Orrella dioscoreae: one gene and its partner. The protein of the gene in region 2 interacts with the protein of the main gene of each other region in a pairwise test. Links are inferred from orthologs where the notes say so. Each region holds a gene or a part of one and is shown on either strand. Other genes may lie near its edges.

What was found.
Region 1: the proteins of ftsB (region 2) and ODI_RS04690 interact in binary tests that used the Escherichia coli proteins (3 or more experiments, as listed by UniProt). The link is inferred for Orrella dioscoreae from one-to-one orthologs.

Annotation. Positions count from the first base shown.
Region 1 is NZ_LT907988.1:1,029,497-1,043,745, forward strand. What follows is about bases 19-2,809. They hold ODI_RS04690 (cell division protein FtsQ/DivIB), read left to right. Parts: upstream 19-907; coding sequence 908-1,711; downstream 1,712-2,809. Other genes in these bases: ODI_RS04685 (D-alanine--D-alanine ligase), read left to right, coding at 19-895; ftsA (cell division protein FtsA), read left to right, coding at 1,716-2,809. Outside these bases: more of ODI_RS04685, read left to right, coding at 1-18; more of ftsA, read left to right, coding at 2,810-2,942; cell division protein FtsZ, read left to right, coding at 3,172-4,341; lpxC (UDP-3-O-acyl-N-acetylglucosamine deacetylase), read left to right, coding at 4,693-5,616; ODI_RS04710 (carboxypeptidase-like regulatory domain-containing protein), read left to right, coding at 5,657-6,076; ODI_RS04715 (DciA family protein), read right to left, coding at 6,142-6,552; ODI_RS04720 (M23 family metallopeptidase), read left to right, coding at 6,674-7,669; preprotein translocase subunit SecA, read left to right, coding at 7,766-10,498; ODI_RS04730 (SDR family NAD(P)-dependent oxidoreductase), read left to right, coding at 10,655-11,668; ODI_RS04735 (PaaI family thioesterase), read left to right, coding at 11,712-12,128; ODI_RS04740 (class I adenylate-forming enzyme family protein), read left to right, coding at 12,237-13,754; mgtE (magnesium transporter), read right to left, coding at 13,824-14,249. UniProt on the Escherichia coli protein: Essential cell division protein. May link together the upstream cell division proteins, which are predominantly cytoplasmic, with the downstream cell division proteins, which are predominantly periplasmic. May control correct divisome assembly.
Region 2 is NZ_LT907988.1:1,603,556-1,617,979, reverse strand. What follows is about bases 11,456-14,421. They hold ftsB (cell division protein FtsB), read right to left. Parts: upstream 13,134-14,421; coding sequence 12,777-13,133; downstream 11,456-12,776. Other genes in these bases: eno (phosphopyruvate hydratase), read right to left, coding at 13,247-14,421; ODI_RS07460 (hypothetical protein), read left to right, coding at 11,984-12,718; hslO (Hsp33 family molecular chaperone HslO), read left to right, coding at 11,456-11,859. In the rest of the region: ODI_RS07525 (hypothetical protein), read left to right, coding at 226-519; ODI_RS07520 (DUF2784 domain-containing protein), read left to right, coding at 537-926; ODI_RS07515 (2-keto-4-pentenoate hydratase), read left to right, coding at 991-1,809; ODI_RS07510 (CopD family protein), read left to right, coding at 1,914-2,336; ODI_RS07505 (THUMP domain-containing protein), read left to right, coding at 2,389-4,014; ODI_RS07500 (amino acid ABC transporter substrate-binding protein), read left to right, coding at 4,471-5,256; ODI_RS07495 (amino acid ABC transporter permease), read left to right, coding at 5,333-6,013; ODI_RS07490 (amino acid ABC transporter ATP-binding protein), read left to right, coding at 6,010-6,810; ODI_RS07485 (RDD family protein), read left to right, coding at 6,878-7,414; ODI_RS07480 (UDP-2,3-diacylglucosamine diphosphatase), read left to right, coding at 7,504-8,415; ODI_RS07475 (acyl-CoA synthetase), read left to right, coding at 8,556-10,250; ODI_RS07470 (gamma carbonic anhydrase family protein), read left to right, coding at 10,352-10,873; more of hslO, read left to right, coding at 10,921-11,455; more of eno, read right to left, coding at 14,422-14,424. UniProt on the Escherichia coli protein: Essential cell division protein. May link together the upstream cell division proteins, which are predominantly cytoplasmic, with the downstream cell division proteins, which are predominantly periplasmic.

The DNA of each region.
Region 1 (14,249 bases), 570 kb from region 2 along the record:
CGAGGTGTCGCTGATGTCGGGCGAGGGCGTCTGCGCCGCGCTGCGCGAGGCCGGCGTGGATGCACACCTGTTCGACACCGGGCTGCGCAGCCTGGCCGAGCTGGCTGGCGAGGGCTATGCGCGCGTCTTCATCGCGCTGCACGGCCGCTACGGCGAAGACGGCTCCCTGCAGGGCGCGCTGGAATTGCTGGGCATTCCCTATACGGGCAGCGGCGTCATGGCGTCGAGCCTGGCCATGGACAAGATCATGACCAAGCGGGTCTGGCTGCAGGCCGGCCTGCCCACGCCCGGTTATGCGGTGCTGGAAGAAGGCGTGGACCTGGATGCGGTGGGCCGCGAACTGGGCGTGCCGCTGATCGTGAAGCCGCCGCACGAGGGCTCGACCCTGGGCGTGACCCGCGTGGACGACCTTGCGCAATTGCGTGCTGCCTATGAAGATGCCGCGCGCTACGACGAGCAGATCCTGGCGGAGCAGTTCATCACCGGCCGCGAACTGACCGTGGCGGTGCTGGGCCGCGGCGCCGCCGCGCGCGCGCTGCCGGTCATCGAGATCGTGGCGCCCTCGGGCAACTACGACTACGAGCACAAGTATTTCTCGGACGACACGCGCTATCTGTGCCCCGCGCCCCTGTCGGCCGAGCTGACCGCCACCATCCTGTCGCTCAGCGAGCGCGCGTTCCGCGCCGTGGGCTGCGAGGGCTGGGGGCGGGTGGATTTCATGCTGGATGCGCAGGACCGTCCATGGCTGCTGGAGATCAATACCTCTCCGGGCATGACGGGGCATTCGCTGGTGCCCATGGCCGCCAAGGCCGAGGGCATGAGCTATGCCGCCCTGTGCGTGAAGATTCTTTCCGACGCGTCCTGCAAAGTGCAGCGCGCCCAATGCAACACCTGACCGGAACGATCCGTGTGGAACGACGCCCGTTCGATCAACGTCATTGCCAACACCTTGATGGTGCTGGCCGTCCTCGCCCTGCTGGGCGCGGGCGTGACGTGGCTCGCGCATCGGCCGGTGTTCACCCTGAAGGCGATCGAGCTGCAGGCGGCACCGGATTCTACGCTGCACTACGTGTCGCCGGCGAGCATGCGCGCCTCCATCGCGGGCAAGATGCACGGCAACTTCTTCACCGTGGACCTGGACGAGACGCGCGAGATGTTCGAGCAGGTGCCCTGGGTTCGCCGCGCCACGCTGCGCCGGATCTGGCCGGACACGCTGCGCGTGGTGATCGAGGAGCACCAGCCGCTGGCGCTCTGGAACGAGAACCAGATGATCAACACCTGGGGCGAGGCATTCACGGCCAACCTCGGCGAGCTGGAGGACGACGCGGAACTGCCGCAGTTCACCGGCCCCGAAGGGACCGAGAGCCTGGTGGTCCAGCGCTACGCGGAACTCGCGCGCTGGTTCGCCCCGCTGCAGGTGCAGGTGACGACGCTTGCGCTCAGCCCGCGCTATGCCTGGCAGGTGCTGCTGTCGGACGGCATGCGGCTGGACCTGGGGCGCGACCCTGGCGCCGAGGCGCCGGACCCGCACGGGCTGCCCGGCGCGCTGCCTTTCTCGGCGCGCATCCAGCGCTTCGTGCAGGCCTGGCCGGCGCTGACGCGGCAACTGGGCGAGCGTGCCGTGGAGCACGCCGACCTGCGCTACACGAATGGGTTCGCGCTGACGCTGTCCGCGCCGCCTTCAACAACACAACCCAAGAAAAAGCCCTGAAGCCATGACCCGTGACATCAAAGACCTGATCGTTGCCCTCGATATCGGCACCAGCAAGGTGGTGGCGGTGGTGGCCGAGATCCTGCCCGAAGGCCGCTTCGAAGTGCTCGGCCTGGGCCAGCACGAGTCGCGCGGCATGCGCAAAGGCGTCGTCGTCAACATCGAGACCACGGTGAACTCGATCCAGCGCGCGCTGGAAGAGGCCGAGCTGATGGCCGACTGCAAGATCCGCGACGTCTACACCGGCATCGCCGGCAGCCACATCCGCAGCTTCAACTCCAGCGGCATGGTGGCCGTGAAGGACAAGGAAGTGACCGCCACCGACGTGGCCCGCGTGATCGAGACCGCCAAGGCGGTGAACATCCCGACCGACCAGCAGGTGCTGCACGTGCTGACGCAGGAGTTCATCGTCGACGGCCAGGAGGACATCCGCGAGCCCATCGGCATGAGCGGCCTGCGCCTGGAAGTGAAGGTGCACATCGTGACCGGCGCCGTGAGCGCCGCGCAGAACATCATCAAGTGCGTGCGCCGTTGCGGCCTGGAAGTGCAGGACCTGATCCTGCAGCCGCTGGCCTCCAGCATGGCGTGCCTGACGGCCGACGAGAAGGAGCTGGGCGTGGTGCTGGTGGACATCGGCGGCGGCACGACCGACGTGGCCATCTTCACCGGCGGCGCGATCCGCCATACCGCGGTGATTCCGATTGCCGGCGACCAGATCACCAACGACATCGCCGCCATGCTGCGCACGCCGACGCCGGATGCGGAAGAGATCAAGCTGCGCTATGGCGTGGCCAAGCAGGTGCTGGCCAGCCCCGACGAGAACGTCGAAGTGCCGGGACTGGGCGACCGCGGTCCGCGCCATGTCAAGCGCCAGGCGCTGGGCGCCGTGATCGAGCCCCGTATCGAAGAACTGTTCTCGCTGGTGCAGCAGGTGGTGCGCGAGTCGGGCTACGAAGACCTGCTGGCGTCGGGCGTGGTCCTGACCGGCGGCACGTCGCTGCTGCCGGGCGTCGTGGAGCTGGCCGAGGACGTGTTCCTGAAACCCGTGCGCGTGGCCGTGCCCGATTACGAAGGCAGCCTGGCGGACGTGATGCACAACCCGCGTTTCTCCACGGTGATGGGCCTGCTGACCGAGGCGCGCATGCAGCGCCTGCGCGGCCGCAAGGTGGCGCAGCAGACGGGCAGCTTCAAGCAGATCCTGGCGCGCATGCGGGAGTGGTTCATGAATTGAGCAAGAACGCCGTCGCGTCAGCAGCCGGGACGCGGGGGCGGCAGGCAAGGCAAGAACGGGCCGGGGTTGGCCTGGAGCAGGGAAGGGCGGAACGCGGGACGTTCCGCTGAGAGGAGGCGTATCAAACTCGCGGCGGGCGAAAGGCCGGCAACGACTTTGATGCGATTTCTGAAGAACAGGCTGTCGTGTTTTTGAATCGTATCTACTGACTTTGTGAGGGAGTCACACCATGAACTTCGAACTGTTGGACAACAACACCAAGGGCACCGTGATCAAGGTGGTCGGTGTCGGTGGCGCGGGCGGCAACGCCGTGGCCCACATGATCCGCTCCGGCGTGAGCGGCGTGGATTTCATCTGCTGCAACACGGATGCCCAGGCGCTGGCCGCCACGGAAGCGCCGGTGCAGATCCGTCTGGGCCGCACCGGCCTGGGCGCCGGCGCCAAGCCTGAGCAAGGCCGCGCCGCTGCCGAGACGGCACGCGAGGAGATCCGTTCGGCGCTGAATGGCGCCAACATGGTCTTCATCACGGCCGGCATGGGCGGCGGCACGGGCACGGGCGCGGGTCCGGTCGTGGCCGAAGTGGCCAAGGAACTGGGCATCCTGACCGTGGGCGTCGTGACCAAGCCTTTCACCTTCGAAGGCAACAAGCGCCTGAAGATGGCGGAAGACGGCATTGGCGAGCTGGCCAAGCACGTGCACTCGCTGATCGTCGTGCTGAACGAAAACCTGTACGACCTGATGGATGAAGACGCCACCCAGGACGACTGCTTCCGTTCCGCCGATGACGTGCTGCACAACGCTTGCGCGGGCATCGCCGAAATCATCAACGTGGAAGGCAACGTCAACGTCGACTTCGAAGACGTCAAGACGATCATGGGCGAGCAGGGCCAGGCCATGATGGGCACGGCCATCGCCAGCGGCGCCGACCGCGCGCGCGTGGCGGCCGAGCAGGCCATCGCTTGCCCGCTGCTGGAAGGCATCGATCTGAACGGCGCGCGTGGCGTGCTGGTCAACATCACTGCCAGCCGCTCGCTGAAGATGCGCGAAACCCGCGAAATCATGGACACCATCCGCAGCTATGCCGCGGACGATGCCACCGTGATCTTCGGCACCGCCTACGACGAGAACATGGGCGAAAGCCTGCGCGTGACCGTCGTGGCCACCGGCCTGGGCCGTTCGCAAAGCCGTCCGCAACTGGTGCAGAACACGGTTGAAGTGCTGCGCACCGGCACGGACAACGCACCGGTCGCCATGCAGCAGGGCGACTACCGCAATCTGGACATGCCTTCGGTGATCCGCAACCCGCGCAGCCAAGCTTCGGCCCAGGTGCGCGCCCTGGAAACCGCCGGCATGGATCATTTCGACATCCCGGCCTTCCTGCGCAAGCAGGCCGACTGAACCAGGGGGCGTCCTTGACGGACGCTTCCGGCGACTCCCTCCCCCGTCCCGGCCGCCGTTCCAGCCCGGCTGCCGGTGGCGGGTGTCGCCTGGCGCCTGGCGTGTCTTCACGCCAGGCGCCGGTTCACGTGGCGGGGTTTGGTGCAGTGTTTCAACGCGGTGATCCGGTTTCCCGGGGCAGTTCAGGGCCAGGGCATGACATTCCTTGTCTCTGAAACAGCCTGACACGTGCCTATGGGAATCATTCAGTATTTTTATCGTCCGGGGACCCCATCCGCATTACAATAGTGCTACTACTTCGGCAGATTGTCGTCTTTTTGCCGTCTTTCTAGTCCCAATTTCCGGTTTCCCATGTTTCGACAGCGCAGCATCCAGAACATCGTCCGCACCACAGGGGTGGGCCTGCACTCGGGCCGCCGGGTGGAGCTCACCCTGCGGCCGGCTGCGCCGGACACGGGGATCGTGTTCCATCGCGTGGACCTGCCCGAGATGGTCGACCTGCCCGCCGTCGCCCATGGCGTCAGCGACACGCGCCTGGCCTCGGTCCTGAGCCAGGGCAAGGTGCGCGTCTCGACGGTCGAGCATCTGATGTCGGCGCTGGCCGGCCTGGGCATCGACAATATCCACGTCGACCTGACGGCCGAGGAAGTGCCGATCATGGATGGCAGTGCCGGGACCTTCGTGTACCTGCTGCGCTCGGCCGGCATCGTCGAACAGAACGCACCCAAGAAATTCCTGCGCATCCTGGAAACCGTCGAAGTGCGTGAAGGCGAGGGCGACCGCGCCAAGTGGGCGCGCCTGGAGCCGCATGACGGCTTCGCGCTGTCCTTCTCCATCGATTTTCACCATCCGGCCATCAGTGCCACGTCCAATTTCGCCGAGATCGATTTCGCGACGCACTCCTATACGCGTGAAATCGCCCGTGCCCGCACCTTCGGCTTCGTGAACGAGGTGGAAGCGCTGCGTTCCGCTGGCCTGGCCCGTGGCGGCAGCCTGGACAACGCCATCGTGATGGACGAGTACCGCGTGCTGAACAACGACGGCCTGCGCTATGACGACGAGTTCGTGAAGCACAAGATCCTGGACGCCATCGGCGACCTGTATCTCATCGGCAAGCCCCTGGTTGCCCGTTACGTGGCCTGCAAGTCGGGCCATGCCCTGAACAACCAGCTGGCCCGTGCCGTGCTGGAGCGCCAGAGCGCCTGGGAAATCGTCACGTACGAAGACGCCGCGTCGGTGCCCAAGGCCCTGCGCAACGAGTGGCAACTGGCCTGAGTCGCATGCAAGGGCTGCGCCGGCAGGGCGGGGCCGCTACATGAGATATCTCCTCCTGGCCTGTTGCCTGGCCTTGCAGGGCTGCCTCCCCTATCCCGTCTACAAGCAACTCCAGCCCGAGAGCCGCGTGCGCGTCGTCGACGCGGCTGGCGCGCCCCTGGCTGGCGCCAGCGTGACGCTGCTGGCCAATACCTATCCCTATGGCCGGGAGCATCACCGCGAAACGCAGGTGACCGACGCGGCGGGCGAGGTCCTCTTCAGCTCGCGGCGCGAATGGCGGGCGGAGACGCTCTTCATCCATGGCGCGCAAGTCTTCGTCTGGCGGCTCTGCATCGCCAAGCCGGGCTACGCGACCTATCTCAATTTGCCCGAGCCCGGCTCTGACTTCAATGCCGATGCGACCATCGCGCTGCAGCCCGGCGCGACGACGCCCTGTCCCTCCCGGGCAGAGAACAGCTAGCGGCGCGCGCGCGGGTGGGGAACTCGCGCGCGCGCCTCGCGGTCAGACTGGGCGGTGGGCGAGGGTCATTTCGGCGTTGCGCCGTGGTGGACCAGCAGGCGGGCCACGGCATCGGCCAGGGGGCCGGGCCGCAGGTTGGCGTGCAGGGCCTCGAACGCCTGCAATGCCGTCGCTTCCAGCGGTTGGGCTTCCTTGGGACGGGACACCTTTGTCTCGGTGCCGGGAAGGCCGGCTTGAACCCGAACGCCAATTTCGTTAAGGTTCCACCCGTGATTCGTCAACGCCCGGGTAAGGCTGGGGGCCAGTTGACGCAGTTTGGCCGCGTGCGCGGCACTCGGCACGGCCAGCAGCAACGACTGTTGCTCGGCCTTGGCTACCTGGCACACGGCGCCCAGCGCCGGCGGCAGGACGGCCGCGATGATCTGCCTAATCTGCAAGTGTCTCTGGGCTGTGGCCAACACGCCCGCGCCACGCAGGTCCTGACCCAGCCACCCAAGGGGGCTGACGTCACGAGGTTGCGAGGTGGGGCGCTTACGGCGGTTCGCGGCTGGGTTCATGCCGGCTCGAATAGGATGCACTGAGTTGAGAATCGTCATTATGCATGCCCGCAAGGGGCAGGCCGGATATTCGACTGTCAAAGGCGCGCGCCTGGCCGCGCTGGGAACGGGCGTGTTGCTGGCTGCCATCGCTTTCGGCGCCTTGCTGCAGCGTTACGCCCTGGCCCCCCAGGTCCCGGCGCCCACCCTGCAGGTTTCCCTCCCCGATGGCGAGCATGCCGCCCGTGAAGCGTCCTTCGTCCGTGAGAACGTCAACCTGCTGGCCGCCAAGGTCGGCGCGTTGCAGGCGCGCGTGGTGGGCGTCGAGGGCCTGAGCAAGCGGGTGGCCAAGTCCGCCGGCGTGGCCTATACCGACCCGGAGGTCCTGGCGCCGGACAGCCAGATGGGCCCCATCCCGCAGGCAGTGGGCGCCATGGACGAGCTGTTCACCGAGCACGGCGACGGCCGCCAGCTGGCCAGCGCCGAGGAACTGGGCCGCCAACTGGATGAACTGCAGGCCCAACTGTCGGTACAGACCGACAGCCTGTCCATGCTGGACCTGGCGCTGACGCGCCGCACCGGCGACCAGGCCCGCGTACCCAACGCCATGCCCGTGCGCGACTATCCCTACCTGAGCTCCTCCTATGGCTGGCGGCGCAACCCGGTCACCGGGCAGTACTCCATGCACGAAGGGCTGGATTTCGCCGCGCCGCCCGGCACGCCCATCGTCGCCGCCTCGGGCGGCGTCGTGATCGAGGCCAAATACCAGAGCGGTTACGGCAACATGGTCGAGATCGATCATGGCGGCGGTTTGCTGACCCGCTATGCGCATGCCCAGCGCCTGCTGGTCAAGCAGGGCGACCTGGTCGAACGGGGCCAGCATGTGGCCCTGGTGGGTTCGTCGGGCCGCTCCACCGGCCCGCACCTGCATTTCGAGGTGCGCCTGGCCGGGCAGCCGCTGGATCCCAAGCTGTTCCTCGACAGCAAGGGCACCACGCCGCCGGCGCTGGCCAGCGCCGAGGGCGGGCGGGCAACGCCTGCTACCCAGGTGCGTTAAACTGCCTCGTTATCCTGCGGCCTATTGCCGTCAACCTACACGAATCTGCCTGGCTGCCGCTCCTTGCGAGCATGGCCGAGCGCGGGCGACACACGCATGCTTTCTCTGATCAAAAAACTCGTCGGCAGCCGCAATGACCGGTTGCTCAAGCAGTTCCGCCGGCAAGTCTCGCAAGTCAATGCGCTGGAGCCCAAGTTCCAGGCGCTGTCCGATGACGAGCTGCGTGCCCAGACCGACGTGTTCCGCAAGCGGCTGGCCGAAGGCGCCAAGCTGGACGACCTGCTGCCCGAGGCCTTTGCCGTCGTGCGCGAGGCCAGCAAGCGGGTCTTCGGCATGCGCCACTTCGACGTGCAGATCATCGGCGGCATCGTGCTGCATTCGGGCCGGATCGCCGAAATGCGCACGGGCGAAGGCAAGACGCTGATGGCGACGCTGCCCGTGTACCTGAACGCCCTGGCGGGGCGCGGCGTGCACGTGGTGACGGTCAACGATTACCTGGCGCGCCGCGACGCCGAGTCGATGGGCCGCCTGTATGGCTTCCTGGGCCTGAGCACCGGCGTCGTCGTGCCGCAGCAGCCCAACGAGGAAAAGAAGGCCGCCTACGCCGCCGACATCACCTACGGCACCAACAACGAATTCGGCTTCGACTACCTGCGCGACAACATGGAATACCGCGTCGAGGACCGCCGCCAGCGCAAGCTGGTGTACGCGATCGTCGACGAAGTGGACTCGATCCTGATCGACGAGGCCCGCACGCCGCTGATCATCTCGGGCCAGGCGGAAGACCACACCGAGCTCTACCAGCGCATGAACGCGGTGCCCAAGATGCTCACGCGCATGGCGACCGAGCCCAAGCCGCAGGAGCCGGAACCCGAAGGCGATTTCTGGGTGGATGAAAAGAGCCACCAGGTCTACCTGTCGGAAGCCGGCCACGAGCACGCCGAAGAGGCGCTGTCCAAGCTGGGCCTGCTGCCAGACGGCGAGTCGCTGTACGACCCGCGCCACATCACGCTGATGCATCACCTGATGGCCGCCCTGCGCGCCCACAACCTGTTCCATCGCGACCAGCACTATGTGGTGCAGGACGGCGAGGTGGTGATCGTCGACGAATTCACCGGCCGCCTGATGTCGGGCCGCCGCTGGTCCGATGGCCTGCACCAGGCCGTGGAAGCCAAGGAAGGCGCCCGCATCCAGAACGAAAACCAGACGCTGGCCTCGATCACGTTCCAGAACTACTTCCGGATGTACGAGAAGCTGGGCGGCATGACCGGCACGGCCGATACCGAAGCCTACGAATTCCAGGAGATCTACACCCTGGAGACGGTCATCGTCCCGACCAACCGGCCGATGGTTCGCAAGGACCAGAACGACCAGGTCTTCAAGACCAACGAAGAGAAGTACAACGCCATCCTGGCCGACATCCGTGACTGCCACGAGCGGGGCCAGCCGGTGCTGGTCGGCACCACCAGCATCGAGAACTCCGAGCTGCTGTCGGGCCTGCTGAATGGCGCCAAGCTGCCGCACGAGGTGCTCAACGCCAAGCAGCACGCCCGCGAAGCCGAGATCGTGGCCGAGGCCGGCAAGCCCGGCCGCATCACCATCGCCACCAACATGGCCGGCCGCGGCACCGACATCGTGCTGGGCGGCAGCCTGGAAAAGCAGACCGCGCTGATCCGCGCCGACGCCTCGCTGGACGATGCGCAGCGCGATGCGCGCATCGAGCAACTGCGCGCCGACTGGAAGCCGCTGAACGAGCAGGTCAAGGCCGCCGGCGGCCTGCGCATCATCGGCACCGAGCGCCATGAATCGCGCCGCATCGACAACCAGCTGCGCGGCCGTGCCGGCCGCCAGGGCGACCCCGGTTCCTCGCGCTTCTACCTGTCGCTGGAAGATTCGCTGATGCGCATCTTCGCGGGCGATCGCGTGCGCGCCATCATGGAGCGACTGAAGCTGCCCGAAGGCGAGCCGATCGAGGCCGGCATGGTGTCGCGCTCCATCGAGACCGCGCAGCGCAAGGTGGAAGGCCGCAACTTCGACATCCGCAAGCAATTGCTGGAATACGACGACGTCGCCAACGACCAGCGCAAGGTGCTGTACTCGCAGCGCAATGAAGTGCTGGAAGCCGAGCAGGTGGGCGAGGTGGTTGCCGGCCTGCGCGCCGCCACCTTCGAAGAGCTGGTGCGCCTGTACATTCCCGCCAACTCGGTCGAGGAACAGTGGGACGCCGCCGCGTTGCAGAAGGCGCTGGAAGCCGACTGGCACCTCGAGTTCCCGCTGGCCACGATGCTGGAGCAGGAGCCGAACCTGACCGACGACGAGATCCTGGAGCGTGTCGCCAAGGCGGCGGACGAGGCCTATCAGGCCAAGGTCGAGCGCGTGGGCGAGGCCTCGTGGAGCCAGTTCGAACGCTCGATCCTGCTGCAGTCGCTGGACACGCAATGGCGTGAGCACCTGGCCGCGCTGGATCATTTGCGCCAGGGCATCCACCTGCGCGGCTATGCGCAGAAGAATCCCAAGCAGGAATACAAGCGCGAAGCCTTCGAGCTTTTCTCGAACATGCTGGACCGCGTGCGCAACGACGTGGTGCGCGTGCTGATGACGGTGCGCATCCAGTCGGCCGAGCAGGTCGACGAGGCCGAGGCGCAAGCCGCCCAGCCGCAAGTGCAGAACGTGCAGTTCCATCACTCGGACTACGACGAGGCGCTGGCCGCCGCGGCGACGTCCGGCGAGCAGATGCCGGCGGGCGCGGTGCCCAAGGTGGGCCGCAACGATCCGTGCCCTTGCGGCAGCGGCAAGAAGTACAAGCAGTGCCACGGCAAGCTGGTCTGACGGCCGGCGCGGCTGGACGTCTCCGGGCAGGCATGGCCTGACGGAACGTCCGGTGCCCGGATGGGGCAGACGCCCCATCCGCCATCACCCGCCTGCCGCGACACCCTGCGCGGCGCGGGAATTTTCCCCAGATTTCGACAACCAGGACGGACTCCGATGAAAGCGATAGTCTTGCGTGAACATGGCGACAACGAAAAGTTGAAGCTTGAACTTGATTTTCCCGATCCCATCGCCGGCGAAGGCGATGTCGTGCTGGCCGTGAAGGCCTCGTCGCTGAACTACCACGACGTGTTCACCCGCCGCGGCATGCCCGGCATCAACCTGCCTTTCCCGATCGTGATCGGCCTGGACGTGGCCGGCGAGGTCATCGAGGTCGGCCCGGGCGTGACGGACTGGAAGGTGGGCGACCGCGTGCTGGTCGATCCGATCAACCGCGTCGAGGGCGGCCTGATGGGCGAGACGGTGCCGGGCGGCCTGGCCGAGCGCTGCAAGGCGCGCGCGCACCAGTTGATCCGCATTCCCGAAGGCGTGAGCTATGAGCAGGCCGCGGCGCTGCCGGTGGCCTATGGCACGGCGCTGCGCATGATGCAGACGATCGGCCAGGTGCAGGCCGGCGAGAAGGTGCTGATCCTGGGCGCGAGCGGCGGCGTGGGCGTGAGCTGCGTGCAGCTGGCCAAGCTGGCCGGCGCCGAGGTGATTGCCTGCGCGGGCAGTGAGGAAAAGGGCCAGCGCCTGAAGGAACTGGGCGCCGACCACGTGATCCTGTACACCCAGGAAGACTTCCTGAAGGCGACGCAGGCCCTGGCCGGCAAGGCCACGCGCCGCGTGGGCGCGGTGAGCGGCGGCGTGGACGTGGTCGTGAACTACACGGGCGGCGATACCTGGGCGAAATCCCTGCGCTGCCTGAAGATCGGCGGCCGTGCGCTGACCTGCGGCGCCACCGCGGGCTATGCCGTGGACGAAGACATGCGCTACATCTGGACGTTCGAACTGCAGGTGCGCGGCTCCAACGGCTGGGAACGCAGCGACCTGGAGCAACTGCTGTCGCTGGTCCAGGCCGGCAAGTTGAAGGCGCTGGTCGATCGCGTGTGGCCCCTGGAGCAGGGCGCCGATGCGCTGGCCGTGATCGAGAACCGCCAGGTCTTCGGCAAGGTGCTGGTGGGCGGCTGAACGCCGCATCCGCCCTGTTTGTTATCAGAGAAGGAAGACCATCATGACCGAGCGCCTGAGCCAGGAAGCCATTGCCGAGATGTTCGCGGGTTCGCCCTTCATCGCCTCGCTGGGCCTGGAGATCACCGAGGTGGATTACGAGCGCGAAACCTTGCGCGTGCGCGTGCCCATGAAGCCGGAGTTCGAGCGCATCGCCGGCACCGGCCAATGGCACGGCGGCCCGCTGGCCTCCATCATCGATACCGTCGGCGATTTCGCCGTGGGCATGATGGTGGGCCGGGGCCTGCCCACCATCAACTTCCGCGTGGATTACCTGCGCCCCGCCATCCAGACCGACCTGGTGGTGACCGCCCAGGTGCGCCGCAATGGCCGCAGCGTGGGCGTGGCGGACGTGGATGTCTACAATCAGCAGGGCGTCCTGCTGGCCATTGGCCGGGCCAGCTATTCCACGCTGACCTGATCGAGACCCGGCGCGCGGCCTGTCCGCGCGTCCGGCATGCAGGACCCTTGGCCCGCCATGCCAGCGCCGCCCGCGTGCGGCGCATCCGAAACCTGGAGAACCTGCAGCATGAACGTCCCCTGGAAGAACCTGGGCGACCTGATCGACCCCAAGGCCGACCCGTCCAAGACCGCGCTCGTCGACCTGCGCGACCCGCAGGCGCCGCGCGCGTGGCGCTATGACGAGCTGGATGCCTGGACGGGCGGGGTGGCGGCGTACCTGGCGGCGCAAGGCCTGAAGCCGGGCGACAACGTTGCCATCGCCTCGCTGAATCGCGCGGAGTACCTCTTTGCCTATTTCGGCATCATGCGCGCGGGCTACGTGGCCGTGCACATGAACATCAAGCTGCCGCAGGCGACGCTGGACGCGCTGGTGGCCGACGGCGACATCCGCTACGCCTTCGTCGATGGCCCCCGCCGCGCGGGCTTCGAGGGCAAGCTGCCGGTGCTGGATTTCGACGAGGCCGGCCCGGCGGGCTTTGCCTCGGTGATCCGCCCGCAGGCCTTCGAGACCGTGACCCCCGCGCCCGGCGCGCTGGCGCAGATGCTCTATACCTCGGGCTCGACCGGCCTGCCCAAGGGTGTGCAGCTGTCGCACGCGGGCCAGGCCTGGGCGCTGGCGGTGGTGGTGCGCGCCGGGCATTTTGCCGACGACCGCTATCTGGTGGCGCAGCCGCTCTTCCACATGAATGGCCTGTTCATGGCCAAGCGGGCCCTGTCGACCCACGCCACGCTGGTCATCCTGCCGGCTTTCGACATCAACCGCTATGTGGCCGCGCTGGCCGACTACCGCATCAACACGCTGACCGCGGTGCCGACGATGTTCGCCCGCATCATCAAGGATCCGGCCCTGCTGGCCGGGCGCGACTTCTCGGCGATGACGACCTGCGTGCTGGGCTCGGCGCCCATGACACGCGCATTGTGGGACCGCATCCAGCAGGCGTTTCCCCAGACCGTGCTGATCCACACCTATGGCACGACCGAGGCCGGCCCGGCGGTGTTCGGGCCGCACCCGGATGGCATTCCCACGCCGCCGCTGGCGCTGGGTTATCCATTGCCGGAGGGCGAGGTCAAGCTGGTGGGCGGCGCGAACGATGACGAAGGCGTGCTGTGGATGCGCAATCCCGCCGTCATGGCGGGTTACCGCAACCTGCCCGCCAAGAACGCGCAGGTGCTGCAGGACGGCTGGTACAACAGCGGCGACCTGATGCGCCGTGACGCGCAGGGTTTCCACTACTTCGTGGGTCGTGCCGACGACATGTTCGTGTGCTCGGGCGAGAACATCTATCCCGGCGAGGTCGAGCTGCTGCTGGAAAAGCATCCGCTCATCCAGCAGGCCTGCGTGCTGCCCGTGCCCGACGAGGAGCGCAGCCAGGTGCCGGTGGCGTTCATCGTGCCGAAGGCGGGCGCGAGTCTCGGCGTGCGCGAGGTGAAGGAGTATGCCCTGGCCAATGGCCCGGCCTATCAGCACCCGCGCCGCGTGGCGTTCGTGGCCGAGCTGCCCTGGGCAGGCACGCACAAGATCGACCGCAATGCGCTGTCGAAGCTGGCGCTGCGCTACGAGGCCGAGGGCGGCTGGAGCGAATGAGGCCCTGCGTCCGCCAGCAAGAAGGAACGCGCCATCACGGCGCGTTTTTTCTTGCTGGAATGACGCCGGCTAGATCAGGAAGAGCGTTGCCAGGCCCAGGAAGATGAAGAAGCCCAGCGAATCGGTGGCGAAGGTGAGCAGCACCGACGAGCCGATGGCCGGGTCCTTGCCGAAGCGTGAACGCACCATCGGCACGATCACGCCCACCGAGGCGCCGACCAGCATGTTGAGCACCATGGCGGCCATCATGACGAGCGCGATGGAAGGGGAGCCCGACAGCACCCAGGCGAAGACCGCCGCGGCGGCGCTGCCGCACAGGCCCACCAGCAGGGTGACCAGCATCTCGCGCTTGATGAGCTGCCAGACGTTGCGCGTGGTGACGCGGCCGACCGCCAGCGCGCGGATGATCAGCGTCATGGTCTGGTTGCCCGAGTTGCCGCCGATGCCGGCGACGATGGACATCAGGAAGGCCAGGATGACGATGTGGCTGACCGT
Region 2 (14,424 bases):
TTTCCAGTGGTTTTACGAGCGTACTGGGGCTCGGCATGCCCTGCTCTGTTTCGCGACCCACGTCGAATCCGGATCGGCCCCAGATCGGTCATTGTACTCCCAGCCGGCCGCGCGCGCGAATAAGGCCGTGGGACTAGCGTCTGGTTACAACAGCCGGCACGCACGGCGCGGCGGCGGCAGGCCGCGCAGGTAAGATGGCCCGCAACGCAACTCCTCCTTTCCCTCATGCAATCAGAAGGCACTTTCCAATGGCTGGGCGAGTTGCTCGGCGGACTGATCCGGCTGATCGTCGACGCCCTGCGCTTCGTCTTCGGCGGACTGGCGGAAGCTATCAGCGACTTCTCGGCGGGCGTGGCCGCTGCCATGGGCATGCAGCCCAGCCTCTTCAATTTCGCGCTGCTGGCGCTGGGCGTGGCCATGCTGCTGGCGGCGCTGCGCGCCTTCGCCGCGCGCGGCATCGTGGCCGGCATCGTCTGGGCCCTGCTGGCGCTGCTGGTCCTGAGCGCGCTCATCGGCTGAGCGCTGCCGGGCACGCCATGCTCTACAAGACCCTGGCCGATCTCGTCCTCATCCTGCACGGGCTTTTCATTGCCTTCGTGATCGCGGGCGCGCTGCTCCTGCCGTGGCGCCCCCGGCTGGCCTGGCTGCACCTGCCCGCGCTGACATGGGGCGCCCTGGCCATGCTGACGGGCTGGATCTGTCCGCTCACGCCGCTGGAGAACGACCTGCGTGCGCAGGCGGGCCAGGCCGGATACTCGGGCGGATTCATCGAACACTACCTGCTGGCCGCGATCTATCCGCAAGGCCTGACGCGCACCGTGCAGGTGGGCCTGGGCGTGGGCGTCGTCACGCTGAACGCGGTGCTGTACGGCTGGCTCTGGCGGCGCGTCCGGCGCCAGCGTGGCGAGGCGCGCGGCCCTGTGTAACAATGCCCTGGCGCCACGCTGCTGCTACGCCCCTCCACTACAACCGACGAGACAAGCCGCCTCCATGACCGCCGACGCCCGCAATCCGCTCACCGCCGAACAGATCGCCGCAGCCTTCCGCCAGGGCCGCCTCAGTGCCACCGCCCTGGCCGCCTATCCCGGTGACGTGACGCCGGCCACGCTGGCGGCCGCGTACCACATCCAGGACGTGGCGCTGGCCGCCTGGCCCGGCCCCGTCGGCGGCTGGAAAGTGGCCGCGGTGCAGCCGCAATGGCGTGAACAATTCCCCGCCGAGCGCCTGGTCGGTCCCGTGCTGGCCGGCAACGTCTGGCAGACCGACAGCGCCCAGGTGCCCGTGGTGGAAGGCGGCTATGCCGCCGTGGAAGTGGAGTTCGCCATCCGCATCGCCAAGCCGGTGCCGGTCGGCATGCACTTCGAACGCCCTGCCGAGATCGGCGACTACGTGGGCGGCGTGCACGCCGCCATCGAACTGGCCGGCAGCCCGCTGAAGAACCTGAGCCCGCTGGGGCCTGGCGCCGTCATCAGTGATTTCGGCAACAACGCCGGGCTGGTGGTCGGCGACGAGCTGAAGGATTTCTTCTCGCAGCCGCTGGAAAACTGGACGACCCGCATTTCCATCAACGGCCAGGAAGCGGGCGCCGGCGACGCGGCCCGCATCCCCGGCGGCCCGGTCTCGGCGCTGCTGTTCCTCATCAACACCCTGGCGGACCGCCGCATCGCCCTGAAGGCGGGCGACTGGATCTCGACCGGCGCCAGCACCGGCATCCATCCGGTGGCCGTCGGCGACACCTTCGAGGCCCATTTCGCCAATGCCGCCCGCATCAGCGGACGCATCGTGGGCGCCACGCCCCAGCCGGCCTGACGCGCCGGATGCCGCGCCACGCCGGCGCGGCGCACGCAGGCGGACCTCGGTCCTGGCGACGCTCTACAATCCGGGCTTCGCCTAGCTGATATCGAAGGACCGCCATGTTCTGGGTCAAAACGCTGCACATCGTCTTCGTGACGTCCTGGTTCGCCGGCCTGTTCTATCTGCCGCGCATCTTCGTGAACCTGGCGCAGCAGGGCGACCCGGCGGTGCAGTCCTGTTTGCTGGGCATGGCCCGCCGCCTCTATCGCTTCACCACGATCCTGGCGATTCCGGCCGTGCTGTTCGGCCTGTGGCTGTTTGCCGGCTATGGCATCGGCATGGGCGCTGGCAATGGCTGGATGCACGCCAAGCTCACGCTGGTTCTGGTGCTGATCGGCTATCACCACGGCTGTGGCGTGCTGCTGCGCAAGTTCGAGCGCGGCGCCAACACCCGTTCGCATGTTTTCTACCGCTGGTTCAACGAGTTGCCGGTCCTGCTGTTGCTGGCCATCGTGGCGCTCGTGGTCGTCAAGCCGTTCTGATTGATTCTGTCCGGACCGCGCGCGCGGTTCGTCATTTTTTCGAGTCCTGCCCATGTCCTCCCAAGATGCGGATCCTCCGCGCAAAACGCTGTCGCTGAAAACCGTCAAACGCAGCGCCACCCCGGCCAGCGACGATGACGGCCCGCGCAAGCGGACCGGCGCGCGCGCGCGCCAGGTCGCGCAGCAGGTGCGCGTGAAGGAACAGTCATCGGCACGGCGCGCGGACGACACGCCCGCCCCGCGCCGCAGCGACGCCGCTTCCGCCGGCCCCCCCACGCGCGCGCCGCGCGAAGGCGGCAGGCCGCTGCGCAACATGCAGCGTGACGGACAGCGCGAAACGCGCCGCGACACGCGCCCTGCTGGCGGGACGGGTGCCGGCCCCCGTCCCGCCCGGGTGCACGACGATGCGCCCGTTGCCGCGTCCTGGGATGACCTCCTGGAAGACGAGGCAACCCAGGACGCCCGGCCGGCGCCGCGCCCGGCACCGCGTGCGCACGCCGCCGTTCGTGCCCGCGACGACAGCGAGCGCTACACCGTCTTCGCTCCCTGCCCCCAAGGCATGGAAGAGGCGCTGACCATCGAGCTGCAGGCCCTGGGCTTCGAGGATGCGCAGGCGGACCGCGCCGGCGCCCGCTTCACCGCGGACTGGACCGGCGTCGAACGCGCCAACCTGTATTCGCGCCTGGCCACGCGCGTGCTGGTGCAGGTGGCGCACGCGCCGATCCAGCACGAGGACGACATCCTGGAACTGGCTCGCGCCACGCCCTGGGAACGCTGGTTCGGGCCCGAGCACACGCTGCGCGTGGACACCTCGGCCATCCGCAGCCCCATGAAGAGCCTGCAGTTCTGCAACCTGCGCGCCAAGGACGGCATCTGCGACCGCCTGCGTGACCGCGAAGGCGAGCGTCCCAGCATCGACACCGTGCGCCCCGACGCGCGCGTGCATCTCTTCCTGACCGCCGAGACCGCCACGCTCTACCTGGACACCTCGGGCGAATCGCTCTTCAAGCGCGGCTGGCGCCTGGACAAGGGCGAAGCCCCATTGCGCGAGAACCTGGCCGCCGGCCTCCTGGCGCTGGCTGGCTGGGACCCGGCCGCGCCGCTCATGGATCCGTTCTGCGGCAGCGGCACGATCCTCATCGAAGCCGCCTGGATCGCCCTGGGCGTGCCGCCCGGCATTTCGCGTCCTTTCGGTTTCGAGCGGCTGCGCGACCATGACAGCCGCGCCTGGGATCGCCTGCGCCAGGAAGCGCGGGCGAATGTGCTGCCGCAGCTGGAGGCGCCGCTCGTGGGCATCGACCGCGACCCTGCCGCCATTGCCGCCGCGCAACGCAACGCCGAGCGCGCCTGGCTGTCGGCCGAGACCATCCGCTTCGAGGTGGGTGACGCGCGCACGGCCCAGCCGCCCGCCGACAGCGGCTGGATCGTGACCAATCCGCCCTATGGCGAACGCCTGGACATGCACGCGCAGGAAACGCTGTGGCCGGAGTGGGCCGCGCAACTGAAGCGCCACTATGCCGGCTGGCACCTGAACGTCATCACCAGCGACCTGAAATTCCCGCAGGCCTTGCGGCTGAAGGCCCACCGCCGCACGCCCGTGCACAATGGCGCGCTGGACTGCCGCCTGTTCGCCTTCGACCTGGTCGAAGGCAGCAATCGGCACAAAGATGGTGCATGAATTCGTTGTCACGGTGCAACGTCGCGCTGCGACGCACCAAAAGATTGCGTTCCAAAAGGGTTATCCCTATAATTCGGGTTAACCCTAGACGACAGCATCAGTGCGCTGTTTTCCAGACGGAGGGGTCCACGGCACGCCTCGACACGGTGCATGCAGTGACCAAGCGAAACAACGCTACCTGCCGTCTGACAAAGGTCTTAAAGTATTCCGCAGTACAGAATTCTTGCAGTAAGCGTTATTGCAGTGAGCCGTTTTTCCCCTTGGGGGCTGCCAAGGCCCCTTTTTAAGCCCATCGGTTTCGATGGGCTTTTTTTTCGCTTTTTTCTGCCGCCCGAGCACATTCACTAATAACTTATAGAAATTAAACCAACTGAAAATCGTCGTTGTTGGCAGAATGGGCCATTGCTACAGTGAGCGCATCCTTTCCCGGGCAGCCGCCCTTTTCGGAGCCTCGCGATGATTTCCCTTTCCTTCCGCAGCGTGCTGGCCGCCGGCCTCCTTCAGCTTGCCGCCCTGGGCGTGGCCCATGCCCAGTCGGGCCTGAACGATATCCGCAAGGCCGGCGTGATCAAGATCGGCACCGAGGGCACTTATGCCCCCTTCAGCTTCCATCAGGACGGCAAGCTCACCGGCTTCGACGTCGAGATCGGCCGCGCGATCGCCGAACGCCTGGGCGTGAAAGCCGAATTCGTCGAAGGCAAATGGGACGGCCTGATCGCCGGGCTGGATGTGAAGCGCTACGACGCGGTCATCAACCAGGTCGGCATCACCGAAGCCCGCCAGGCCAAGTACGACTTTTCCGACGCCTACATCACCTCGCCCGCCGCGCTGGTGGTGCGCAACGACAACACCAGCATCAAGACCTTCGAGGACCTGAAGGGCAAGCGCTCGGCCAACACGCTGACCAGCAATTTCGGCAAGCTCGCGCAGTCCTACGGCGCCGAGATCGTGCCGGTGCAGGGTTTCAACGAATCGGTGGACCTGCTGCTGTCGCGCCGCGTGGACGCCACCGTCAACGACAAGCTGTCCTACCTGGACTTCAAGAAGCAGAAACCGAATGCGCCGGTGCAGGCCGTGGCCTATGCTTCCGGCAAGGACGTGAACGCCTCGGGCGTGCTGCTGCGCAAGAACAACCCCGAACTGCGCGACGCCATCAACAAGGCCCTGAAGGACATCCGCGCCGACGGCACCTACAAGAAGATCTCGGAAACGTATTTCGGCGTCGACGTCTCGACGCAATAAGACTTCCCCTGCCGCAAGCCCTTACCCAAGCAGGTAGCGCCCGCCCCGCATGCCGACCGACACCGTGACATCGGTGGTGCCGGCCTGGCTGCAGCTGATGGCAGATTCCTTCTGGCCATTGCTGCAGGCAGGACTGGAATTCACCGTTCCTCTTTCCCTCCTGTCCTTCGCCGCCGGACTGGCCCTGGCCTTCTTGGTCGCGCTGATCCGGCTGTTCGGCCCCTGGCCACTGGTCCAGCTGGTGCGCTTCTACGTCTGGCTGATCCGCGGCACGCCGCTGCTGGTGCAGCTCTTCGTGATTTTCTACGGTCTGCCCAGCGTGGGCATCGTGCTGGATCCGCTACCCGCCGCGCTGATCGGCTTCACGCTGAACGTGGGCGCCTACAACTCGGAAGTGATCCGGGCGGCCATCGAATCCATCCCCAAGGGCCAGTGGGAAGCCGCCTATTCGCTCAGCATGTCACGCGGCCAGGCCATGCGGCGCACGGTGCTGCCGCAGGCCGCGCGCGTGGCCGTGCCGCCGTTGGCCAACTCCTTCATCTCGCTGGTCAAGGACACCTCGCTGGCTGCGGTGCTGACCGTGCCCGAAATCTTCCAGCAGGCCCAGCGCATCGCGGCCGTCACCTATGAACCGCTGGTGCTGTATGTCCTGGCGGCGCTGATCTACCTGCTGTTCAGTTCGGTGCTGTCGGCCGCGCAGACACGGCTGGAGCGGCGCTACGGCCAGCACGCCACCTTCGCCGGGAAGTTGCGATGATCGGACTGCAAGGCATCGTCAAGCAGTTCGACGGCAACACCGTGCTGCACGGCGTCGACCTGGCCATTCCCGAAGGCAGCGTCACCTCGCTGATCGGGCCCTCGGGCAGCGGCAAGAGCACGCTGCTGCGCTGCGTGAACCTGCTGGAAGTGCCGGAGCGCGGCGCCCTGCAACTGGGCGAGGTGTCGGTGTCGTTCACCGGCGCGCGGCTGCCGGCCGAGACGCTGCAACAGGTCCGCCGCCAGACCGGCATGGTGTTCCAGAACTTCCAGCTGTTCCCGCACCGGACCGCGCTGGAAAACGTCATGGAAGGCCTGGTCACCGTGCAGAAATGGCGCCGCGCCCAGGCCCGCGAACGCGCCATGCAGCTGCTGGAGAAGGTCGGCATGGCCGCCAAGGCAGATGCCTGGCCCGCCACGCTCTCGGGTGGCCAGCAGCAGCGCGTCGCCATCGCCCGCGCGTTGGCGCCCTCGCCGCGCGTGCTGTTGTGCGATGAACCGACCTCGGCGCTGGATCCGACCCTGGCCGGTGAAGTCGTCGACGTGCTGCGCGCGCTGGCGGCCGAAGGCATGACCATGCTGATGGCCACGCACGACCTGCGCCTGGCCGCCGCCATTTCGCAGCAGGTGGCCTTCCTGGAGAACGGCGCGCTGGTCGAGGCCGGCACGCCGCGGCAGTTGTTCCAGGCCTCGACCCACCCGCGCACGGCGGCCTTCGTCTCGACGCTGGCCGGCAATGCCTTGCCGGCGGATTGGGCCGAGGCGGGGGCGGACCAGCCCGCCCCCGCCTCGCCTTGAAGTCCTGCGCCAGCGCAAGGAAAGCGCAAGGCCAGGCGGCGGTTTTCCGGGATAATACGTCCCCATCATGAGCCAGACCGCCCCCATCCTCGATGCCACCGCCCCCGTGCCCGGGCGCCTGCGCCGCTTCGCCTGCATGATGTACGAAGGCGTGCTGCTCTTCGCCGTGGTGTTCCTTGCCACCTATCTCTTCGATACGCTGACCCAGAGCCGGCACGGCCTGACGCTGCGCCACGCCCGCCAGGCCATGGTGTTCCTGGCCATCGGCGCCTACTTCCTGCTGTGCTGGCGCATGGGCGGGCAGACCCTGCCCATGAAGACCTGGCACATCCGCCTGGTGGATGCGCGCGGCGCCATCCCCGGCCTGGGCCGGCTGGTGTTGCGCTACGTGCTCATGTGGGTGCTGCCGCTGGCGGCCGCCGCCGGCGTCTGGGCCCTGTCGGCCAGCACGGGCTGGGCCTCGGCCAACAGCCTCATCGTCTTCACCCCGTTCATGAACTTCCTGGGCACGTGGGGCGGCCGCGACGGCGGGCAATTCCTGCATGACAGGCTGGCCGGCACGCGCCTGGTCAGCACCCAGCCCGCGGTCCCCGCCGCAGCCTGATGCCGCCTTGCGGGGACGCCCTCCCGGGGTCCCTGTCATAAGCCCGTCACCGCTCGGTCACAGGGTGGTCACCGCAAAATGGTTCCATAGTGGACAAGCCCCCACTACAGGAAGCCATCGTGACCTCCCCCAAGATCACCCACTGGCGCACGCTCTGGATCTCCGACATCCACCTGGGTACCTCCGGGTGCAAGGCGGACTTCCTGCTCGATTTCCTGGAGCACAACCAGGCCAAGACCCTGTATCTGGTCGGCGACATCGTCGATGGCTGGGCGCTGCGCCGCAGCTGGCACTGGCCCAGCTCGCACAACGACGTCGTGCAGAAGATCCTGCGCATGGCGCGCCACGGCACCCGGGTGGTCTTCATCCCCGGCAACCACGACGAATTCGCCCGGGACTTCATCGGCTACGCTTTCGGCGACATCGAGATCCAGGACGAGGAAATCCACCAGACCGCCGATGGCAGGCGCCTGCTGGTGCTGCACGGCGACCAGTTCGATCACGTGATCCAGCACGGCAAGTGGCTGGCCCACGTGGGAGACCGGCTCTACACCTTCGCGCTGTGGCTGAATAACCACTACAACGCCTTGCGCCGCCGCCGTGGCCTGCCCTATTGGTCCCTGTCGCAATACCTGAAGCACAAGGTCAAGAACGCCGTGGCCTTCATGACCGACTTCGAGCAGGCGCTGGCGGGCTCCGCCCGCGAGCGCGGCCTGGACGGCGTGGTCTGCGGCCACATCCACCGCCCCGAGATCCGCGAGGTCGAGGGCGTGCTGTATTGCAACGACGGCGACTGGGTGGAAAGCCTGTCGGCCCTGGCCGAACACCACGATGGCAAGCTGGAATTGCTGGATTGGTCGCACGTGCCGGTGGAACGCCTGGGGCGCCAGCAGGCGGCTCGGCCCCACACGCCGCGCCCGCTGGCCCTGCCCGCGCTGCCGTCCTCGCTGCGCCGCCACGGCAAGCATCCGTACAAACCCTTAGACAATGCGGGAAGCTGAGCCGCGTTCTTGCAGTTAGCGGCCTCCTGGGTCATGCTTGCACCTTGAAAGAACGTCGGCGCGGGCGCCGGCCCTGGCCTTGGCGCCCGGCTCGTGCCCGTGACCTCCGCAAGGTGTAACCCGCGCTGCTGCACAGGGCCATGACCGACCAATACCAGGCGCTCTACCACTCGTTTCGCTGGCTGGTGCCGCCGGCCTTCAATATCGCCCAGGCCTGCTGTCATCGCTGGGCCGACAGTTCGTTGGACGCCCGCCGCATTGCCCTCTACATCGAGGACGAAGCCGGCAACCGGGAAGTCTGGACTTACGCCCGCCTGGCCGAAACCGCCAACCAGCTCGCCAACGGCCTGGTCCGCATGGGCGTGGGCCGTGGCGACCGCGTGGCGGTCGCGCTGGGGCAGCGCCCCGAAACCGTCGTCGCCCACATCGCCATCCACAGCGTGGGCGCCGTCGTCCTGCCGCTGTCCCCCTTGTTCGGTCCCGATGCCCTGGAGCAGCGCCTGCGCGACTCGGAAGCGCGCGTCGCCATCGTGGACGACAGCTCCTGCGCCAACCTGCTGGCCGCCGCCGACCGTTGCCCCGCCGTGCGCCAGATCATCGGCATCGACGTCAAGGACGAACACATCCTGCCGTGGCGCTCGCTGCTGGCGCGCCAACTGCCGCATTTCCGCCCGGCCAATACCCGCGCCTCGGATCCCGCCATCCTGCTCTATACCTCCGGCACCACCGGCGCGCCCAAGGGCGCCCTGCTGCCGCACGCGGTGCTGATCGGCAACCTGCCCGGCTTCGTGGCCTCGCAGGACTGGTTCCCGCAGCCGGGCGACGTCTTCTGGTCGCCCGCGGACTGGGCCTGGACCGGCGGCCTGATGGACGCGCTGCTGCCCAGCCTCTATTTCGGCACGCCCATCGTCGGCGCGCGTGGCCGCTTCACCCCCGAGCGCGCCTTCGAGATCCTGGAACGCTACCGCGTCACCAACACCTTCCTCTTCCCCACCGCGCTGAAGATGATGATGAAGGCCGTGCCCGAACCGCGCGCGCAGTACCGCCTGGCCTTGCGCAGCATCATGAGCGCGGGCGAGAGCGTGGGCGAGGCGGTCTTCAACTGGTGCCGGGACGCGCTGGGCATCACGCCCAACGAGATGTTCGGCCAGACCGAGATGAACTACCTGATCGGCAACAGCGGCCAGAAGTGGCCCGCACGCGCGGGCAGCATGGGCCGCGCCTATCCGGGCCACCAGGTCGCGGTGCTCGACGAGCTGGGCCAGCCCGTGAAGACGGGCGAGGTCGGCGAGATCGCGCTGAACCGCCACGACATCCACGGCCATCCCGACCCCATCCTGTTCCTGGGCTACTGGCGCAACGAGCCCGCCACCCAGGCCAAGTTCTCGGGCGACTGGTGCCGCACGGGCGACCTCGCCAGCATCGATGCGGACGGCTACTTCTGGTACGCCGGCCGCGCCGACGACGTCTTCAAGACCTCGGGCTATCGGGTGGGGCCGGGTGAAATCGAGAATTGCCTGATCGACCACCCTGCGGTCGCCAATGCCGCCGTGGTGCCCAAGCCCGATGCCGAGCGCGGCAACGTGGTGAAGGCCTATGTCGTGCTGACCCCCGACTATGCCCAGCGCGACCCGGCCGAGCTGACCGAGCTGCTGCAGGCGCACGTGCGCACGCGGCTCGCGCCGTACCAGTACCCCAAGGACATCGAGTACCTCGACGCCCTGCCCATGACCGCCACCGGCAAGGTGCAGCGCCGGGTGCTGCGCCTGCGCGAGCAAGGCCGTGCAGGCCTGCCCGCCGGCCTCCCCCCGCTGACCACTAGCACGCCAACCTGATCGCCCCTCGCCGGCAGCCCCTGCCGGCCACGCAGCCGGCCTCCCCGGGCCGGCTTCTCCTTTCCCCTTCCAGACCGCGGCCACGCGGCAGACCACGAGACATGGCCATCTATCAACTGAACGCGCAGACCCCCACCATCCATGAAGACAGCTTCGTCTTCGAATCGGCCGACATCATCGGCGACGTCACGCTCTGTGCGGGCGTGAGCATCTGGTCGCAAGTCACCATCCGCGGCGACAACGAGCCCATCGTGATCGGCGAAGGCAGCAACATCCAGGAATCGAGCGTGCTGCACGTGGACAAGGGCTCGCCCCTGACCGTGGGCAAGCACGTGACGGTGGGCCACCAGGCCATGCTGCACGGCTGCACCATCCAGGATGGCGCCCTGATCGGCATGCAGGCCATCGTGCTGAACGGCGCGGTGATCGGCCGCAACTGCCTCATCGGCGCGGGCGCCATCGTGCCGGAAGGCCGCGAGATTCCCGACAACTCGCTGGTCATCGGCATCGGCAAGGTCGTGCGCGAGCTGTCCGCCGACGAGATCGCCAACATGCACAAGAACACCCGGCATTACGTCGAGCGCGGCCGGGAATACCGCCAGCAGCTCAAGCGCATCGGCTGAGGGCTCATCGGGGGAGTGGCCGCAGGCGGATCGGCTAACATCCTCCCATGACCGATACGCTCAAGAAATACCTCTTCGAAGACCGCCAGGTGAAGGTGCAGATCGCCGAGTTGCGCGACACCTGGCGTCATGCCCAGTCGCACGTCCAGTATCCGCCCACCGTGCGCAAGCTGCTGGGCGAACTGGTGGCCGCCGCCACGCTGCTGGCCGGCAACCTGAAGCTGGACGGCTCGCTGGTGCTGCAGATGCACGGCGACGGCCCGATCTCCCTGCTGGTGGTGGAATGCCGCGGCGACCTGAGCCTGCGCGCCACCGTGAAGCTGCGCGAAGACCATGAACTGCCCGAGGACGGCACGCTGCAAAGCCTGCTGAACACGCATGGCAAGGGCCGCTTCATCGTCGTGCTGGACCCGCGCGACAAGCTGCCGGGCCAGACCGCCTACCAGGGCGTGGTGCCGCTGGAAGGCGAGACCGTGGCCGAGGTGCTGGAGCACTACATGCTGGCCTCCGAGCAGCTGGACACCCGCCTGTGGCTGGCGGCCGACGACGCCAAGGCCACCGGCGTGCTGCTGCAGCGCCTGCCCGGCGAAGGTGGCCACGGCACCGACACGCAACTGGCCAGCAACGACCTGGACGCCTGGGACCGCGCCTGTCACCTGGCGGGCACGCTGAAGGCCGAGGAACTGCTGTCGACCGACAGCGACACCATCATCCGCCGCCTCTTCTGGGAAGAAAGCCTGCTGGCCTTCGAGCCGCTGCCCGTGCGCTGGCATTGCCCGTGCTCGAAGCAGAAGGTGGCCGACATGCTGCGCATGCTGGGCGCCAAGGAAGTCGAATCCATCCTGGAAGAACGCGGCAAGGTCGACGTCACCTGCGACTTCTGCGGCAAGCCCTATTCCTTCGATCCGGTGGACTGCGCGGAACTGTTCCTGGGCGACCCGCTGAAGCCCGCCGAAGACGGCAGCGGCACGCCGACGCTGCACTGACGCGCGGATGACGCCGGGCGGCGCGCCTGGCGCCGCAAGCTCGTCCTGACGCCGCCCGCGCACGAACATCCGTCGCGGCAAGCCCGCATCGACGCGGGACCAGGCCTTGCGCAGACTGTCCGTCATGCGCCCGCTCCCCTCCCTTCCTCCTGCCTCGCATGGCGCGGCCATGATCGAGTTCACGGTCGCGGCCACCGTGCTGCTCGGGCTTGCCCTGGCCGCACTGGAGACCGCGCATTGGCACCGGACGCGGCAACTGCTGGGCGTGGCGCTGCTGGAAGCGGCGCGTGCCGGCAGCACGGCGGGGCTGGCGCCGGGCAGCATGGCGGATGCCTTCGAGACCGGCTTGCTGCCGCTCTATGCCACGGCCTCCCCGACCGGCGCACGCGCCCGGCTGCGCCAGGCGCATGTCCGGCGTGCGCAGGCCGCTGGCCTGCCGGCCTGGCGCATCGACATCCTGTCGCCGCGCCGCGCGCATTTCCTGGACTTCAACGGTGGCAATCGCAGCGGCGGTTTCCACGCCGCCCCGGTGGACGCGCTGTCGCCGGACTACCTGCCTGAACGCCACGCGGCGCATCGGCAACGCTGGCCCGGCGGCCGGGGGCCCCGCTCGGGCGACACCGTCTTCGACGCCGCGGTGCTGCATCTGCGACTGCGTTACCTGCATGCGCCGCTCACGCCCGGCCTGGGCGCGCTGGCACGGGCCTTGGGCAGGGAACGGCGGGATGCCGAAGGCCAGGCCATGGCACGCGCGGGCCTGCTGCCCATCGTGCTGGAGTTGCAGCTGACGATGCAGAGCCTGTCGACGTGGCCGGCAGACTGGTCGCAGGCACAGGGAGAGATCGTGATGGCGCCTTGAACCTCGCCACGACACCCACGACAGGCCTGCAGCAAAAAACCCGCCAGAGGCGGGTTTGCTATCGCGGCGCCTGGCGCGCAGGGGGCGCGGCAGCCCCAGGTTTCTTCGGCGGCGGCGGCGCCGTGATCTGGGGGGGCGCCACGCCCGGCGGCAGGATCTGCACGAAGGCTTCGCCGTCGCGCATCATGCCCAGTTCGCCGCGTGCGCGCTCCTCGACGGCTTCGGTGCCGTCGCTGAGATCGCGCACTTCGGCGTCCAGCGCCGCATTGCGCGTACGCAAGCCGTCATTGACCTCGCGCTGCGCCGCCACCTGGCCCTGCAGGTCCCAGACCGTGAACCAGCCGCCCTTGCCCAGCCACAATGGGTACTGGATAAGGCACAACAGGGCAGCCAGGACCAGGAATAGCAAACGCATGGTTTAGCGCCCCCCCGAGGCGCTGCGCGCCTCCCCCCCAGGGGGGCGGCGCTGGTGGACCGGCAAAGCCGGCTCCGCTGCGCCCTGGATTGGAGCGAGCATCACGTGAGGGGTCAGCGGAGGTTGTAGAAGGCTTCGCGGCCGGGGTAGTGGGCGACTTCGGCCAGCTCTTCCTCGATGCGCAGCAGCTGGTTGTACTTCGCCATGCGGTCCGAACGCGACAGCGAACCCGTCTTGATCTGCATGGCGTTGGTGGCCACGGCGATGTCGGCGATGGTGGAGTCCTCGGTTTCGCCCGAACGGTGCGAGACCACGGCGGTGTAGCCCGAACGCTTGGCCAGCTCGATGGCGGCGAAGGTTTCGGTCAGCGTGCCGATCTGGTTGATCTTGATGAGGATCGAGTTGGCCACGCCCTGGTCGATGCCCTGCTTCAGGATCTTGGTGTTGGTGACGAAGAGGTCGTCGCCCACCAGCTGGACGCGCTTGCCCAGTTGGTCGGTCAGGAGCTTCCAGCCTTCCCAGTCGTTCTCGGCCATGCCGTCCTCGATCGAGATGATCGGGTACTTGTCGCACCAGGTGGCCAGCAGGTTGGTGAACTCCTGAGCCGACAGCGACACGCCGCCTTCGCCGGCCAGGTGGTACTTGCCGTCACGGAAGAATTCCGAGCTGGCGCAGTCCAGGCCCAGGGCGATCTGCGAGCCGGCTTCATAGCCGGCGTTCTCGATGGCGCGCAGGATCAGCTGGATGGCCGCTTCGTGGTTGGCCACGTTGGGGGCGAAGCCGCCTTCGTCGCCCACGGCGGTGGACATGCCCTGGTCGTGGATCAGTTTCTTCAGGGCGTGGAACACTTCGGCGCCCATGCGCAGCGACTCGCGGAAGCTGGTCGCGCCGATCGGCAGGATCATGAACTCCTGCATGTCCAGCGTGTTGTTGGCGTGCGCGCCGCCGTTGATGACGTTCATCATCGGCACGGGCATGCTCATGGCGCCGCTGCCGCCGAAGTAGCGGTACAGCGACAGGCCGGACTCGTCGGCCGCCGCTCGGGCGACGGCCATGCTGGCGGCCAGCAGCGCGTTGGCGCCCAGGCGTTCCTTGCTTTCCGTGCCGTCCAGCTCGATCAGGGTGCGGTCGACGAAGGTCTGTTCCTGGGCATCCAGGCCCATCAGGGCTTCGGACACTTCGGTGTTCAGGTTTTCCACGGCGCGCAGCACGCCCTTGCCCAGGTAGCGGGCCTTGTCGCCGTCGCGCAGCTCGATGGCTTCGCGCGCGCCGGTGGACGCGCCCGAGGGCA